DNA from 4 places in the Paenibacillus sp. 01T431 genome. Region 1 is predicted to be linked to each of the others. Evidence: riboswitches for the same ligand, from Rfam matches in the RefSeq annotation. Region 1 holds a riboswitch; each other region holds the start of a gene.

Region 1 (4,071 bases):
AGTTATTACTCGTTGTTCAGTTTTCAAAGAGCAATCTTTTCTCTCTTGTCGACCGTGTATCTCGTTGGCGACCTAGATAATATATCATAGGCGTATATAGCATTGCAAGTGTTTTTTTCATTATTTACGAAAAAGTTTTCAACACTCCTATTTGCCTTCTAATTGCGTAATCGTTGCTTCGCTTCCTCCGCACCTATATTGAAGAAAGACATAAAAAAACGAGCTCTGCGATTTCCGCAAGCTCGTATGACTTCTAATATGTTTTTGTAACTGTATATTGAGCTGCATCCTTGATAAGCTCATACTTTTTCTTGCCCTTCTTTAGACCCGCATCAACAGTCGTATCAATCGTAACCCATTTCCCATCCAAGTACACTTCGTTCCAAGCATGATAAACATCCACATAAGTAGATTGTCCCATCAAGAGCTTCGTAGGGATATCCACGCTCCGCAGCATTGCCGCAAACAATGAAGCGTATCCGTAGCAGATATCCTTTCTCGATTTAAATGTGCGATCAATATTGGGGAGGTAATCAACTGACAGATTAGCAGCTAATTGATTATCATAACTTACATTCGTAATAATATACTCGTAGATTGCCTTTACTTTCTCCATATCCGTTTTTTTATTGCTCGCTAATTCTTTTGCCTTGACGATGGCGCTGCTCGCATTCGACCAGTCAATGTTCTGGATGGAATTCAAGTACAAAACCTTGTTGTCTTTCAAATCAAGCGTCACGGTTTCTTTCTTCGCCAGTTTGTATTTGTTGCCTGTTGTATTCTCTAGAACAGATATCGTATATTCGCCATTGCCAAGCTGCAATGGAAACTTCTCAGCTGTTTTTCCGCCGGTTAGATTATATGTATAGTTTGATGCGCCTTTTGCGATCATAAGCTTCGTTTTCACTTTAGTGTTCACTGCATATTGTACGGAGACAACACCTTTATCTAAATTCCCCGTATTGAGCCAATCAGAAGAGTCCGCTTCATTTGCCTGAACGACCGTTACATGGATGGATGCAAAAAGAACAAAAGCTGCGATGACTAACATAAATTTACGCATGAATATACTCCCTTCGGTAGCTGGCTGCCATCTTACGGAAGGCCCTTTAGCTTTGCGTCCCTACCTTTCGATAGGTTTGCCATTATCGTGTGAAGCGCTTTGTGATGAATTTCCCCTATACAAACAAAAAAAAGCCTGTTCATTCGGTAGCTGGCTGCCATCATACGGAAGGCCCTTTAGCTTTGCGTCCCTACCTTTCRATAGGTTTGCCGTTATCGTGTAGCGCTTTATTAGTTCTATTCTACCATATGAATCTAGCAAATCAATAGATTGTACTACAATATCAATCATAATTTGAATGTTTTTAAGGATTGTTGTTGCAAATTCTCGATATTAGAAAAAAAAGAACCATTGGCTGCTAAAAGCCAAACGGTTCCTTGTTTCTTTCTTATTCAGCAGAACGCTGATCTCTCATATGAGGGAACAACAGTACATCACGAATAGATGGAGCATCTGTTAGAAGCATGATCAATCGGTCGATACCGATTCCTAGTCCGCCTGTTGGCGGCATGCCGTATTCCAGAGCGCGGATAAAGTCTTCATCCATCTCATGCGCCTCGTCATTTCCATGCTCACGCTCAACAAGCTGCGACTCGAAACGCTCACGCTGATCAATCGGATCGTTAAGCTCCGTAAATGCATTAGCATGCTCACGTGCTACGATGAATAGCTCAAAACGATCGGTGAAGCGTGGATCTGCTTCGCTCTTCTTAGCAAGCGGCGAAATAGCAACCGGATGTCCTGTAACAAAGGTTGGCTGAATAAGCGTGTGCTCACCGAACTGTTCAAAGAAAGCGTTGAGAATATGACCAAATGTCATATGCGGATCAACGGCAACTTTGTGTTCTTTCGCCAAACGATGGGCTTCCTCGTCGCTCATTTCCACGCCGAAATCTACGCCAGTCGTTTCTTTGACAAGCTCAACCATGCTGACGCGACGCCACTGAGGTGTCAAATCAATCTCTTGGCCTTGATAAGTGATTTTCGTTGTTCCAAGAACCTCTTGCGCAATATGTGCGATGACATTCTCTGTCAATGCCATAATATCCTTGTAATCAGCATAAGCCTCGTAAAGCTCAATCATTGTAAACTCTGGATTGTGGCGAGTCGAAATCCCCTCATTCCGGTATACACGGCCGATCTCATATACTTTCTCCAATCCGCCTACAATCAGTCGCTTCAAATGAAGCTCGATTGCAATACGCATGTAGAGCTGCATGTCCAGCGCATTATGATGCGTTTCGAAAGGGCGTGCTGCAGCACCGCCTGCAATGGAATGCAGCGTTGGTGTTTCTACTTCTAAATACCCGCGGGAATCTAGGTAGCGACGCATGGATTGAATGATTTTGGAACGAGTAATAAAGGTTTGTTGGACGTCGGGATTCACGATAAGGTCAACATAACGCTGACGATAACGAAGCTCTACGTCTTTCAAGCCATGATATTTATCAGGCAATGGAAGAAGCGACTTTGTCAAAACTTCAATATCACGTGCTTTGACAGAGACTTCGCCTGTATTCGTTTTGAATACAACGCCTACTACGCCAATGATGTCACCGATATCTAGCAAATCAAAAGCTGCAAACTTATGCTCTTCAACGGAATCTTTACGAACATAAATTTGAACCTTGCCGCTCAAATCTTGAATCGTAGCAAAACCCGCTTTGCCCATACCGCGTTTCTGCATAATACGGCCAGCAATACGCACTTCAACCGCTTTTTCTTCTATTTCTTCTTTGCTAAGCCCTTCATAGGCTTGTACAATATCTTCGGCGTTATGAGTGCGTTCGAACTTTCGGCCAAATGGATCCACACCTAACCCTCTAAGCTCGTCCAATTTGTTTCTGCGAATTTGCAAGAGCTCACTTAGCTCCTGCTGTTCATTGTTTTCTTGTTCCACTTCTTTCATCTCCTTGATCATTCGGCAAAAGCAAGCAGCTGTCACCGGATTCATGCAGCAAAATCTCGTTTCGCAATAAAATATAAGCAATGTATAGACCTGTAATATACGTTCTTATATTTTAAACGTTCAAAAAGCTTCCTACAAGGAAGCTTTTTGAACCGCTCATAGCAAACATTATTTTTTGATATCGAGAATTTTGTATTGAATAATGCCGACTGGTACGCTAACTTCAACAACGGTGCCTTTTTTCTTGCCTAGAATCGCTTTACCAACCGGGCTTTCATTTGAAATCTTGTTTTGCAAAGGATCGGCTTCCGCTGTACCAACAATGGAATAATCCATTGTGTCGCCATACTCCATATCCTCAACCGTTACGATCGAACCGATGCTCACGGTATCAATATCAATATCGTCATTATTTATAATACGCGCATTGCGCAACATTTTCTCAAGGGTAAGAACGCGGCCTTCGATAAATGCTTGCTCATTCTTCGCATCTTCATATTCCGAGTTTTCGCTTATATCACCATAGCCAATTGCTACTTTAATACGTTCAGCTACTTCACGACGCTTGACCGACTTTAGGTTCTCTAATTCATCTTCGAGCTTTCGCAGCCCTTCTTGAGTCAGAATGATTTGCTTATCGTTCATCTTTCCGATTCTCCTGTCATGTGACTAATTTTTCATACCTTGTATGAATTCACTGTTACCTAATATATTACGCTTCTTATTCCTCATACCAACTGTTGTTTGAAGCGCTCTTGATGTCTTCGTTAGATTATATTGCACGATTATATTGCAAAGTTACCCTGAATGTCAATCAAAGCCAGACGACCCATTGAAACCGTTTCATTTCTGAAATGTAGAGCAGAAGCCGCATGATAGCGGCTTTTGTCGAATGGTGTCGGCTCGCTCCCGTTACAGGGTAAATCGCATAACCGATCTATTTGTATTTTAGTAAGCGCCTACTTCTGCAGAACCCGCTTCTTTGCTGGAACAGCACTGACAGCTTGGAATTCTTCGTCCTCTCCAAGCGAGTGGACGTAGTTTTCCAAAATCGCTACCATCGGATCACGGCCTGTATGTTCGAGCAGCCTTTTTGCAT
Region 2 (4,071 bases), on a different contig from region 1:
AAGTTTCAAGCGCACATCCTCCTTTTCAATAACTACTATTTCCTTTTACCCAAAGACCGATGCGGCAAAACTTTTATGTTGCACAAAAAAAGCATTTCACGCCCCGGTTTTACCGAATGTAAAATGCTTTTTCCATCTCATTTTTAATTATGTTTTTTCAATTCCTTAATCCGGAGTATCGGATCTCCCACATACACCTGTGTTTGAGGAAGCATGCCATCACGCTGCTTAATGGCTAGGAAATTAAGCGTATTGACGAGCTCATCCTGCTGCTTTTCTTTTAATTGAAATTGCACACCATATTCATAAATGTCTTTGCCCAGTTCATTGTACCAGACGATAAATCCGAATAGCACATACATTTGATTAAGAATTTTCGTCTTAAACATCAAGAGAATATCGCTGTTAACGGGCAGCTTCACACCGACTATAAACCGGAGCCCGCCTGGTCCGATGTTTCGAACAAACACCTCTGTACTCCCAAGCTTCACACTGCTACCTTTGAACATCGTAATGGTCATCTCTGCCAATAGACAATGCTTCAAATCGATTCGAAAGCTTTTTCTCCGATTAACGAGCACCTCTTTACTTGGCATAAATAAAGCAGGCTCTTTACAAGATCTTCGGCTCAAAAGTTGTACGATGCTGTCCGGCTCTACAGGACGACTGAAATAATAACCTTGGATTTCATCGCATCGCTGCTCGCGTAAATAGTTGAATTGCTCCTTCGTTTCAACGCCTTCAGCCACCACCTGCATGCCAAGTTCGCCAGCCAATTGAATAATGCATTCAATAATGCTTTTATTTCTACGATCCGTCATCAACTCCTCGATAAATGACCGATCAATTTTGATCGTATCGAGTGCCAATCGCTTCAATAAATAAAGAGAGGAATAGCCGGTTCCAAAATCATCAAGCGATACTTTGATTTTTCTTTTCTTCAGCTCCAGCAGCAATTCAGTCACCGCATTCTCATTGCTAATAAAGGAGCTTTCCGTTATTTCAATTTCCAATCGATCTTGGGAAATTCCTGTCTCCTCGATGATCTGATCGATGGTATGCAATATATTTTGCTGAAGAAGCTGCTGCACCGAAAAGTTAACCGACAGCGTAACCGAAGGCAGGCCTAAGCTCTGCCACCGTTTATGCTGCATACAGGCTTCGCGAAGCACCCATTCTCCTATGGATACAATAAGCCCCGTTTCCTCTGCGATCGGTATGAATTCAGACGGAGCAACCAATCCCCAATCCGGATGATTCCAGCGCAGCAGCGCCTCAACGCCAACAATTTCCATCGTTTGCGAATGTACGCGAGGCATATAATGAAGGAACAGCTCTCCTCTTTCCTGCGCTTTACGCAAATCATTGCTGAGTGAAAATAATTTGAATGATTGCACATTTAAAGAAGAGGAATAGCACTGTGATTGGTTGCTGCCTCTGGACTTCGCATGATAAAGAGCCGCATTCGCATTTTTCATCAACTGCTCCACCGAGCTCCCATCGCCAGGCGATTGACTGATTCCAATACTTGCAGTTACATTCAGCTCATATCCTTCTATCAAAAATTGCTCATTGATAAGCTTAATAATAGTAGCTGCCATATCCTTGATTTCGTTTTGCTGCTTTACATCAGCTATAATAATTGCAAATTCGTCTCCGCCAAGTCGGAATACGGTTTGGCCATCACGTAAATTGCTCATCAATCGGAAGGCGATTTGTTTCAGCAACTCATCCCCAATTGGATGCCCCAGCGTATCATTTACATATTTGAAACGATCCACGTCAATCAGCACGATCGCCAGCCTCTGCTTAAAATACTCGCTTACCCTTAGCTGCTTATCTAGCTGGTCTTCAAACATTCTGCGATTTGGCATCTCCGTTAAATAATCGTGGTAAGCCAAATATTGATTTAATTCCTCAGCCTTGCTCCGATCCGTAATATCAAGGACTACTCCAACGATTGCCTGCTCTCCCATATTTGACACTTGATTATAGTGCACTTCGCAATGAATAATCGTCCCATCTTGTTTAATGGCTCTGTGGCAGAAATTGGATACAGACTGACCCTCCTGTAACTTCGTTAGCTGATTAACGACGGCTTCACGGTCTGAAGGATGGATCGTCTGTATAATATCCATACCATTCAAGGAGTCATAACCAAACATTTTATTGAGCTGATCGTTTGAATAAACGAAGTTGTTTTTCTGCGCGACAAAAATACCGACAATGGATTGCTCGACAATACTGAGGTATTTTAATTCGGTCTCAGTCAACGATTGCTCAATCATTTTTTGCTGCGTAATATCCTTGGCAATGCCATAGACACCGATAAGCTTTTTATTAATAATGATTGGAATATTGGTCACATTAAATTTGATCGTTTGTCCTGTTCTCGTAATGCCTGTCGTATCATAGTTTTGAGGTGTCAGCGTCTTGACTGTTTGCTCAAAATATTGAATCGTTTTATCCAGCGCTGCGGCATCTACAAATTTATGAAAACTATCATTTATAATTTCCTCTTTCGTATATCCAAAAAGTTGCTCAAGCACTGAATTGCATGACAAAAAACGCCCTTGTGCGTCTAAAGAAAAGACCGCGTCAGGATTGTTTTCAAATATCGATTTATAAAGCTGTTCTTCTAGTGTGAGGCGATGCTGCAATTTTTTATTTTCCGTTACATCCTGAATCATGCCTATCGTCAACAATATCTCGTTTTCGTCATTAAGTATGAATGTAATGTTTTCTACAACATATCTAACTTCACCGCTCTGACGAACGATTCTGTACTCGCAAACGCTCTCCTTCTTTGATTCAATTGCAAGGTGGAACTGCTGAATAACACGCTCACGATCATCGGGATGTACAAACTCAAAAAATTCGTCCATCGACATCGAGAAATCAGATTTCATACCATATATTTCGAACATTTGATTCGACCAGGATGCTTCTCTGCGAATATGGTCAAACTCCCAGTAGCCTAAATTCGCTATCTTTTGAACAATATTAAAACTACTAACATTAACATTGCCATTAAAACGTTTAATCATTTGTTTCATTGCTAAATATCCCCTCTTTTTCATAACGTAGGCGGTAACCTGAAGTTTTTAAGGAGAGGATATAGGTATGTTATCACTCATCCTTTTGGCAACCCAGCCACCTTTGGAAATTTCCTTTAGGCCTGTTGGCTTTGCGTCATTGTCTTTCGACAACTTTGCTTTTTACTAGGACTTTTTACATATACCAGTATTCCATATTATTCCGATATATACCATAACCAATTTAATAATAGGTCGAATGATGTAGAAAAACCTCCCATTTTGGGAGGTTTGGTATATTGATGATTTACAATCTAGGATCGATTTCCTTCTCTTTGGCGACCTCAAACAACAGATTAGCAACAGCCGCTTGATATCCATCGTTGTCTGGGGCAATTTCAGCAAAAGGAATCGCCAGCATATGCTGTCCTAGCCGGTACTCGTTAAATGATGTACGAAGCTTTTGCGTAATATTTTTTTGCTTGATGAGCTTATTGTACTTGTGCGGAAATCTATAATCATAACCGTAAATAATAGACATGTATTCCTTATTGCGCACTTTCATATAGGGAACCGTGTACGGCTGAGGCATCTCCGGCTTTATCACGACACCTTCCATATGATTGTCTACCGTAAGCGTGTAGAAATATTTTTCTGCAAGCTCATAGCTCTCCGCATCAGACAGCACAAGCGTAATGAATGGATCGTCAGAGAGGAAACGATACATCTCCGAGGTTTTCCACGCTGGCAGCTGCTCTCTTCCGTCCACGTATACGATTTTGAGCAGCGAAAATGGCTTGTATTCAAGCTCCCCTGCCTCGGCATACAGCTCTAGCTGCCTCTTATACGTTTCATATGCTTTGATATGCTCATCAATTGGCCTGTTTTTCTCAAGAATAGAATGAACATGCTTAAAATTTTGATAGACGGCTAGGCCATACTTCTCATTAATAGCCCCTTTGCTAAGGTGAAACTGATCCTTTTCAAAACCACTTTCCTTGAAATCATGCGCAAGCTTTCCGAACGCTTCCTCGAA
Region 3 (4,071 bases), on a different contig from region 1:
TTTACGGTGTGAAAAAGCTCATTTTCCATAAATGACTCCCGAGAAGCCGTTGGTCGAAGTCCATTCGTATTCATGATACACGTAACAAAAAAAGCCCAATCCGGAAGCATATTGTTAACTTGATCGGAAAGCAGCATACGTTTCATATATACCTTATGTTTTTTCTCGGCTTGCAAGCTTACAGCATAAGGAAGAATATAAGCGACACCCTCAAGCTCACCAATTACTGATTTTAAAGGTATGGCATCCAAGAAGGTTTGATACAAGTGATCTTCGCCATAGGTGAGCGCATCACTGCTATTCATGGACCACGGAGGAGTTTCCTCGTTAATCCTAATATCTGTTTTCCCTTCGGACAAATGAATCGGAACAGGCAGGAACTGACCATAATGGCTCATTAACTCCATCACACGATCCCATTCATAATAATCCTCGTAACCCTCCTTGCATGTCAAAAACACGGTGGTGCCGATTGGAGCATCCTTCTCAAGCTTGCGAATCGTGTACGTGCCGTCAGGCCGCCCACGCCATTCTAAAGTATCGCCTTCTAGAGCGGAGCGGGTAATAACAACGATCTCGCCGCTCACTACGAAGCAGGACAGCAAACCCACGCCAAATTGTCCAATATAGTCGTCTGCTGAATCCATTTCGTCACGCTTGGAGGTACTTCCGATTTGAGCCAAAAAAAGCTGGATTTCGGATTCGGACAAGCCTATCCCATTATCGTGAACGGCAATCGTTCGAGAACCGTAAATTTCAACTGTTACGCGTGCATCAAAGCGATGTCCAAGCCGTTTGCGTGCTGTAATCGCATCAACGCCATTTTGCAGTAATTCCCTAATGAACACGCCTGGGCTCGAATATAAATGCTTTGAGAGAAGCTCGATCATCCCTTGTAAATTAACTTGAAAGTTCATTTCGCTCATCCTGTCTCCCATAGTGGATCTGTTTTTTTATTGGTCTATTCCATTCATTGATTCGGCATTATACTCGCTTATCCTTCTTTATTTGCACAAAGAGGCAGGCAGCACCCCAAACCTATGGATGCTGCCTGCCTCACTCGATTATCATTTTTGTTGCTTACACTTTGAAAACAGCTGCTTTCTCCTTCAAATCCTGTGAGGAAAGTGAAAGCTTCTCCGCAAGCGTGCGCAAATCATCGGAAATATCATTTTGCTTAACTGAAAGCTCGCTCATATGTTCCATTTTCCCATTCACTTCTGAAGACGTCGTCAATAGCTTGTCTACTGCAGACACGATATGAGACATGCCTGTTGTAATTTCACTAATTGCCGTAGAAATCTCGCTCACTTGATCTGACAGCATGCTGCTTTGTGATTCCAATGCTTGGAATGTGCTGCTTGCGGTTTCGGATGCTTGACGAGTCGTGTTAATAACATTCGCGAAGCTGCCGATCGTGCGGCTGCTTGCTGCCACATCGCTTTGTATGAGTGTCAGCTCCTTCGTGATCTGCTTCGAGATCATATCGGTCTGACTGGACAGCTTGCGGATCTCATCAGCGACAACTGCGAACCCTCTGCCATGCTCACCCGCTCTTGCCGATTCAATGGATGCGTTCAGTGACAACAAATTCGTCTGTGTGTTCAAATCCTGAATGCCGTTCAAAAACTTAGCTACATTGTTATATCGTTCATTCATCGTTTCGAAAGCTTCAGTTAGCTTTGAGAACTGGTCTACTGTTTCATTTACCATCGAGACCACGCCAGCCATCTGCTGCGTGCCGTTATGAGATGATTGCTTCATATTTTGCATATCATTGTTTATGTATTCACTCGACGCAGCAATTTGCTGAGAGCTTGCTGAGATTTCTTCCGTAACTGCCGAAATGGATGAAGCATCGTCATACTGCGACAGCAGCACTTTTCTGCCCAGCTCCACTTGGCCATTTACATCCTCTGATGCTTTTCGATTAATACCAATCATATTATCCATATTATTCGAAATGTGGAGCACGGATTCGCTCACTTCAAGCGTAGCTTTAATCGTTTCTCGCAGCTGATCGCCCATATTAGCCAAAGCGTGGTCAAGATCGCCAAATTCGTCAGAGCGAACGAGTTTTTCTTGACTTGTAAAATCATTATTGCCATACTGCTTAATTCTTTTTGTAATGCCTACAAGTCCTGTTCTAATCGATTGTGAGATGACAAAAATCATAATAGCAGGAAGAATAGCTAGCAAAATGACATTTATAAGCACAATAAGGTTCGCACTGGATATGTCTTTATCGAGAAGCTTCTGCGTCGCGTTAGCGTCTGCGGTCAAACGCTCGTGCATTGTATCGTTGGAATAACTTAGAATGACGGTATATACGCTTATTAGATTGCTTATGCGGAGCGATTTCTCATCTGATGATAATCCACTCACATCTGTATTCGTCACTTTCAAGTTATCTAATGCAAGCTTAAGAACATTAACCTGATTCGCATAATAAGGACCATCTTCCGTTGCAGGCGGATATTTCTTATCCATATCGATAAGCTGTTTCTCTAATTCATCGATGTTGGCAGGCATCGTTTCCAAATCCTTCATGATCAGCGTTGCATCGCTTTTGCCATTTTCAATGGCATCTACCATTAGAAGCATCACTTTCAGCAGCCTATTCGATATACCTTGATAATTGCGTTCAGCACGCTGCAATTCCTCTGAGCCTTCGACTGAGGTTGCTACTGAATGATTTTGAAAATAAATCAAAACGCCCGAGCCTACATTAAAAAGTGTGATGATTGCGGTAACAAGCAATAATTTGCTCGTTATTTTCTTCAAACTCAATTTCTTAAACAGTATTTTTGCTCTCTCTATCCTATCCTTAAAAACCATCCTGCTTGCTCTCTCCTCTGTCTCCTGAAAACAAAAAAAGCTATCCAGCCACAGGAGGCGGACAGCTCAGTTAGCTTATTATCCTTCCGGCGGTCTGGCAGCCATAGTGCGTACACCTTAGGCCCATAACTTTGCGTCCTTGTCTTTCAACAAGTTTGCCTTTTTCAGTTTGTCTATTTTGTAGTTTACAACTTAAACCAGTATAGGACTATTTAGTGAATTTGTCATCCCTTGAACCATATTTATTCTGTGGCTAAAAATAAGGTTGCATTGCAATAACGCCTTGCTAACGAATGAAAATAGGAGGTTTGGATGGAAATAACCGCAACGAGCAAAATATTTCGCACCGCTTCCCATTGTTTTTCCGTTAAATTCGGCAATCTGCTTGCAAATTGATTCGCTGAAGAGCGAATGACATGCTCTGTCAATAAATCTTGATGCGGATTTTCCTTCAAATGACCGGAAATGTCGAGCAGTTGATCGTTATTCGCATCTAGCTCCTCAAACATACTGGTATAAGATGCATATAATTCAATAGGCCCAACTAAATCGTCTGCTTCATCCTCTGGTTTCTTGAATACGATCTCAAAAAGCTTGCGTATTGATTCAAAATCAAGATTTGACTTTAAATCATCAATAATGAATAATAACGCAGCTTGGTTCAGAGAATATTTTTTCCCAGCTTTCGGACAATCGAAATAAGGTTTGAAATCTCGCTTTACCCAGTTTTGCATGGAGGTAATCGACAGATTCGAATATTCGATTAGTTGGCCCAACGCAGCAATTTCATGTAGTGAAAAGCCTTTAATCTCATTTCCTTTAATGAGCTTTTCAATAATTGGAGGCAGCAGCGTAGACATAAATGCAGGCAGTCCCGTGCCTTTCTCCAAGTCACATTGATGCGTTTTGGTCCATGCGGCTTGCAGCACTTGCAGTGGCTTCAAATTATACTTTCCGTCCAGAGCCAGCAGCAAGCAAGCCATCTCTTTTCGAGTAAGCGTAAAGGACTCCATATCGCTTCCTCCTCGCGCATTCGTCTTGCATTCCTATATTACAAGTTCATATGAACTCATCATATGCCGGAGAATGACGCTTGTAAAGGCTCGAAAATCAATGAGAATAAGCCTTTCATTCTCGTTAAATCGCTTTTAAAGCGCGTATAAGGCTGTTACCGTTGGATATGGCATTTGTCATATCATGTAATCATTCGTTATAGTAGATCATAAGAATAAA
Region 4 (4,071 bases), on a different contig from region 1:
TGAAATGAGTCATTTTTTTACATTTTACAACAAATTCTTGTAAGGGGAGACAAAAAACATGCAAAACAAGCTATTTGAACGCAGCTTTTTGCTGTTAATGATCACTCTGCTTGATTTGGGTAATCCTTTTCGTGTTAAAATATATCAGGAATTGGATTGGAAAATTCATTATACATTTTTAATCTGCATCACAACCTATAATAAGCTGAACGTACCGCTAACGACTTACAAGCCTTAAGGTTTGTATTTAAGGAAGTGTGGGCTAAATGGGAGCCCTTATCCCCTATAGCTGCAGCTGGTCTCTTATAACTAAAATAAATTATAAATAAATGCAAGCAGATGCATGTATCACTTCATGTAATTGTAAGGATAACGCAAAGCAGGGGCAGAAGAAGTCATCGCGACCTCTTCTGCCCCTGCTCTAATTTTACAAAAAAGAAGTGAAAACTCCTATTACATCAAACCCTCTGCAATAGCTCTTCCTGCTTCAAGCTCTTTGTTAAAGGCTTCTCTGTAGGAAGCAAGAACGTCTGTGCTATACCCATTCGTCGTCAGCTTAGCTTTCGTATCGGACATGATAACTTCAAATTTTGCAGAGCAATTGTCTACTTCTTGAAGTCCTTTAGCTTTAAGCTGAGCTTGAACCGTCTTATCCGTTGCCGCTACATACTGCAGTCCAATATCCATTAGAGTCACCTTGCAGCTTTCTTTCAGCGCAGCGAGCTTGTTCTCTGCTTCTGCTGTAATTTGCTCATACGTCGGTTTAACTGGTACGCCACCACCGCCGGCATTACCCGTACCGCCTGTACCACCAGAGCCTCCAGTTCCGCCACCCGTGCCTGGAAGAACGACTCCGCCGCCACCTTGCTCAGCTCGATATGCTGCTGACTCACCGCTAACTGTTTTCGTCACCGGATCGTAGCTAATCTGTGTGCCTACTGATTCTGACAAGAAGCGAATGGGCACATAGATCGAGCCTTTATAGGCATAGAGGGATTGACCAGCCGGCAATGCCTTCGTCTTTCCATTAAACACAAGAGTTGCATTAACTGGCTGTATTGCAATTGTAACGCTCGTTTGCGGCTTCTGGCTGCCCGTAGCGGCACTCTGCAATTGTTTCTTCAGCGCAGCAAGCTCTTTCTCTGTTGGCTCGGAGATCGTCGCTTTCGCACCATCCCAATTTACTGTTTTTAGCAGCGCGTAAGAAATATAACGAATCGGTACGTATGTACTTCCTTGATGAATAAATGAATATTGTCCATCGGGCAGTTTGAGTGCTTGTCCATCAAATTGCAGCTTAATGGGCTGTGTCTTTGTCTTAATCGTTTCGGTTGCTGCGGATGCAGCGGTTGCAAGTACGGATGACAACATCATTACAACTAGAAAAATAGATAGAATACGTGACTTTTTCATAGAGCCTCCTCAGAATAGTAAAGCTTACTTGTTTAGCGAGTTTGCAATTACTGCAAGCGCATTGGCTCTAGCACCAGCCTTCGCACTCTCGTATTGCGCGCTCCAATCCGGAAAGCTTTGCTCACCTAGATCGGCTGCTTTATACTCGCTCTTGGCATTGCTTATTAATTGATTGAACCTGGCATCACAATCGGCTTCCGCAGAAAATACCTTATTCAGGTATTTACTTTGAATAGTAGCAAGCGTAGCTTCTTCATCACCGCTAAGCTCTTTCGCAATCTGCTTAACCAAGCTATTGCTGGTTGCTTGACACGAAGATTTCAGTTTTTCCAGCTTTGCTGTAACCGATGCATCAATCTCTTTTTTCTTCTGGGACTTATTTTCGGAGTTTGAAGATCCCTTATCCGGCTTTTGTCCCTTGTCTACATTATTAGACGCTTCATCTGGCGGCAAAGTTGCGCTGGGACTAGGTTTTAGGACTTCATCTGGCTGCGTCGTTGGAACTAGATCAGGCTCTTGTGATGGAGTAGCATCAGGTTCTGAAGTCTGATCTGTCTGATTAGTAGATTGTTCATTGGGCTGCTCCGTAATCTTCGGCGACTCTTGTCCTGCATTGCTATCTGCAGCTTCTTCAAGACGCCCATTCAGTTCATCTACCTGATTTAACTTCGAATAGAGACTCATGCTTCCATAAATGACAATACCGATAACAACGAGAGCACCTGCGATAATCATTAGTGTTTTGTTCGTTTTTTTCATTGTTTTGGTTTCATATGAGCCACTAAAGAAGCAATGATTGCATATGAATCTCCTTCTTAGAATTTAAAATAAAAAAGCTGACGCTTCATAGTGACGGGGCGTCAGCTTGCGGATATAGCGTTTTCAGATCTGTTAACGACGCCATTCGTGCTAGTTCATGAGACAGCTGCTAGTTTATTTTTGTGATAAACAATCCTCAAATAAATCTCCATGCGCTTTTTCTCATCTAAGCAATCTTCCCACAGCAATTCATTGAATCCCATACAGAGTTGATGCCATTCACGTACAACGTTTGCGCGCATGAACATAATAATAACCTCCATGTTTCCACATAAACCACGCGGGAGGCACGATATTCGGTAGCTGGCTGGCAGTCTTTTAAAAGATAAGCCCCTGTAGCTTTGCGTCACCACTTTTCAATGGTTTTGCCTTTATCGTGTGGTTATGCGGTTGTTTTGTTTAATGGTATGGTAACAAAATTGTTGAGGGGTGTATAGGGTTTGTTGAATTATCAAACGTTACTAAATTTAATGATATTTTTCTCAAATGTAGTACGTCTTTGAACTGTTTTTGTAACTGCTCTATTCGTATCCATTTGGATTATTTAATTGCCAACGCCAAGAGTCTGCGCACATTTCTTCAATACCTTTGTTAGCAACCCACCCAAGTTCTCTTTTCGCTTTTGTGATATCTGCAAAACATACAGCTACGTCTCCAGGCCTTCTCTTAACAATTGTATACGGAATAGTCACACCAGAAACTTTTTCGAAGGTTTGTACAACGTCTAATACGCTATACCCTTTACCAGAACCTAAATTATAAACTTCTACACCTGTACCTAACATAGCTTTATTAAGAGCCTTTAAATGTCCTATTGCAAGATCTACCACATGAATATAATCTCTGACTCCGGTCCCATCATGTGTTGCATAGTCATTACCATAAACTTTAAGTTGAGCTATCTTTCCCATTCCTACATTTGTAATTATGGGCATTAAGTTATTTGGTATTCCTTTCGGATTCTCACCAAGCAAGCCACTTGCATGAGAGCCAACAGGATTAAAATAACGTAATATTAAAATACTCCAGCCTTTATCTGAATCATAAATATCTCTAAATAATTCCTCAATTATTAATTTAGTACGACCATAGGGATTTGAAGAACCTAACAAATGATCCTCAGTAATTGCTCCTGATAAAATAGGAGAATAAACAGTGGCTGAGGAACTGAAAACTATTCTTTTCACGTTATACTTTTGCATAACTTGGCATAGAATTAGAGTTCCTGTAATATTATTGTGATAATAATTAAGTGGTAATGAGACTGATTCGCCTACTGCCTTAAGTCCAGCAAAATGAATAACAGCATCAATATTATTTTCTGAAAATATTTCATCTATACTCTCTTTGTTTAACAAATCAACATTGTAATATTTCATTGGTTTTCCTGTTAACATTTGAATTCGATTTAAGGATTCACGGTTACTGTTAGACAGATTATCAATAACTACTAATTCATAACCAGCATTTAATAATTCAAGGCAAGCATGACTTCCAACATAACCAGCCCCCCCTGTTACTAAGATAGCCATTACTATCACCCTTCCTTTTTTATCAAACTTATTGAACACATAAGAAAATTGTGTTCTGAAAATAATTAATTTATGAGATTATTTTTATAATTTTTTTGATAAATATTTCTTAGATTTATATTTCTGAAATAAAGATCTCAAAGGAGTAATTAACAAATTCCTTTCATAGTTATTCATTCCTATAGTCCACATTAAAAAAGAAAATAAAATTAAATATACAAAAATTTTAATAAACAATTGAATTAGATTTATGTCAATAATAAAATAATTCAATAACAATCCGAACATCATTGCAGTAAAAACTGAT

What was found. A riboswitch is a leader RNA that binds a small molecule or an ion and turns the genes downstream of it on or off. The one in region 1 is predicted to bind cyclic di-GMP.
Region 2: another riboswitch for cyclic di-GMP. It lies ahead of AC1DM9_RS21360 (EAL domain-containing protein); the one in region 1 lies ahead of AC1DM9_RS30515 (transglutaminase-like domain-containing protein).
Region 3: another riboswitch for cyclic di-GMP. It lies ahead of AC1DM9_RS11555 (methyl-accepting chemotaxis protein); the one in region 1 lies ahead of AC1DM9_RS30515 (transglutaminase-like domain-containing protein).
Region 4: another riboswitch for cyclic di-GMP. It lies ahead of AC1DM9_RS14840 (hypothetical protein); the one in region 1 lies ahead of AC1DM9_RS30515 (transglutaminase-like domain-containing protein).

The regions. Positions count from the first base shown of each region.
Region 1 covers NZ_JBFTPT010000025.1:210-4,280, forward strand. The annotation lists gene AC1DM9_RS30515 (transglutaminase-like domain-containing protein) at 254-1,063, opposite strand; cyclic di-GMP riboswitch class I at 1,076-1,154, opposite strand; cyclic di-GMP riboswitch class I at 1,206-1,284, opposite strand; gene lysS (lysine--tRNA ligase) at 1,452-2,972, opposite strand; gene greA (transcription elongation factor GreA) at 3,141-3,617, opposite strand; gene AC1DM9_RS30530 (tRNA-dihydrouridine synthase) at 3,932-4,071, opposite strand, start outside.
Region 2 covers NZ_JBFTPT010000011.1:338,115-342,185, forward strand. The annotation lists gene speD (adenosylmethionine decarboxylase) at 1-9, opposite strand, end outside; gene AC1DM9_RS21360 (EAL domain-containing protein) at 144-3,056, opposite strand; cyclic di-GMP riboswitch class I at 3,141-3,226, opposite strand; gene AC1DM9_RS21365 (metallophosphoesterase) at 3,343-4,071, opposite strand, start outside.
Region 3 covers NZ_JBFTPT010000005.1:336,669-340,739, reverse strand. The annotation lists gene AC1DM9_RS11560 (HSP90 family protein) at 1-917, opposite strand, end outside; gene AC1DM9_RS11555 (methyl-accepting chemotaxis protein) at 1,081-2,784, opposite strand; cyclic di-GMP riboswitch class I at 2,924-3,008, opposite strand; gene AC1DM9_RS11550 (DUF1836 domain-containing protein) at 3,081-3,851, opposite strand.
Region 4 covers NZ_JBFTPT010000007.1:160,094-164,164, forward strand. The annotation lists gene AC1DM9_RS14830 (hypothetical protein) at 59-238, shown strand; gene AC1DM9_RS14835 (copper amine oxidase N-terminal domain-containing protein) at 454-1,413, opposite strand; gene AC1DM9_RS14840 (hypothetical protein) at 1,438-2,172, opposite strand; cyclic di-GMP riboswitch class I at 2,528-2,612, opposite strand; gene galE (UDP-glucose 4-epimerase GalE) at 2,754-3,764, opposite strand; gene AC1DM9_RS14850 (oligosaccharide flippase family protein) at 3,849-4,071, opposite strand, start outside.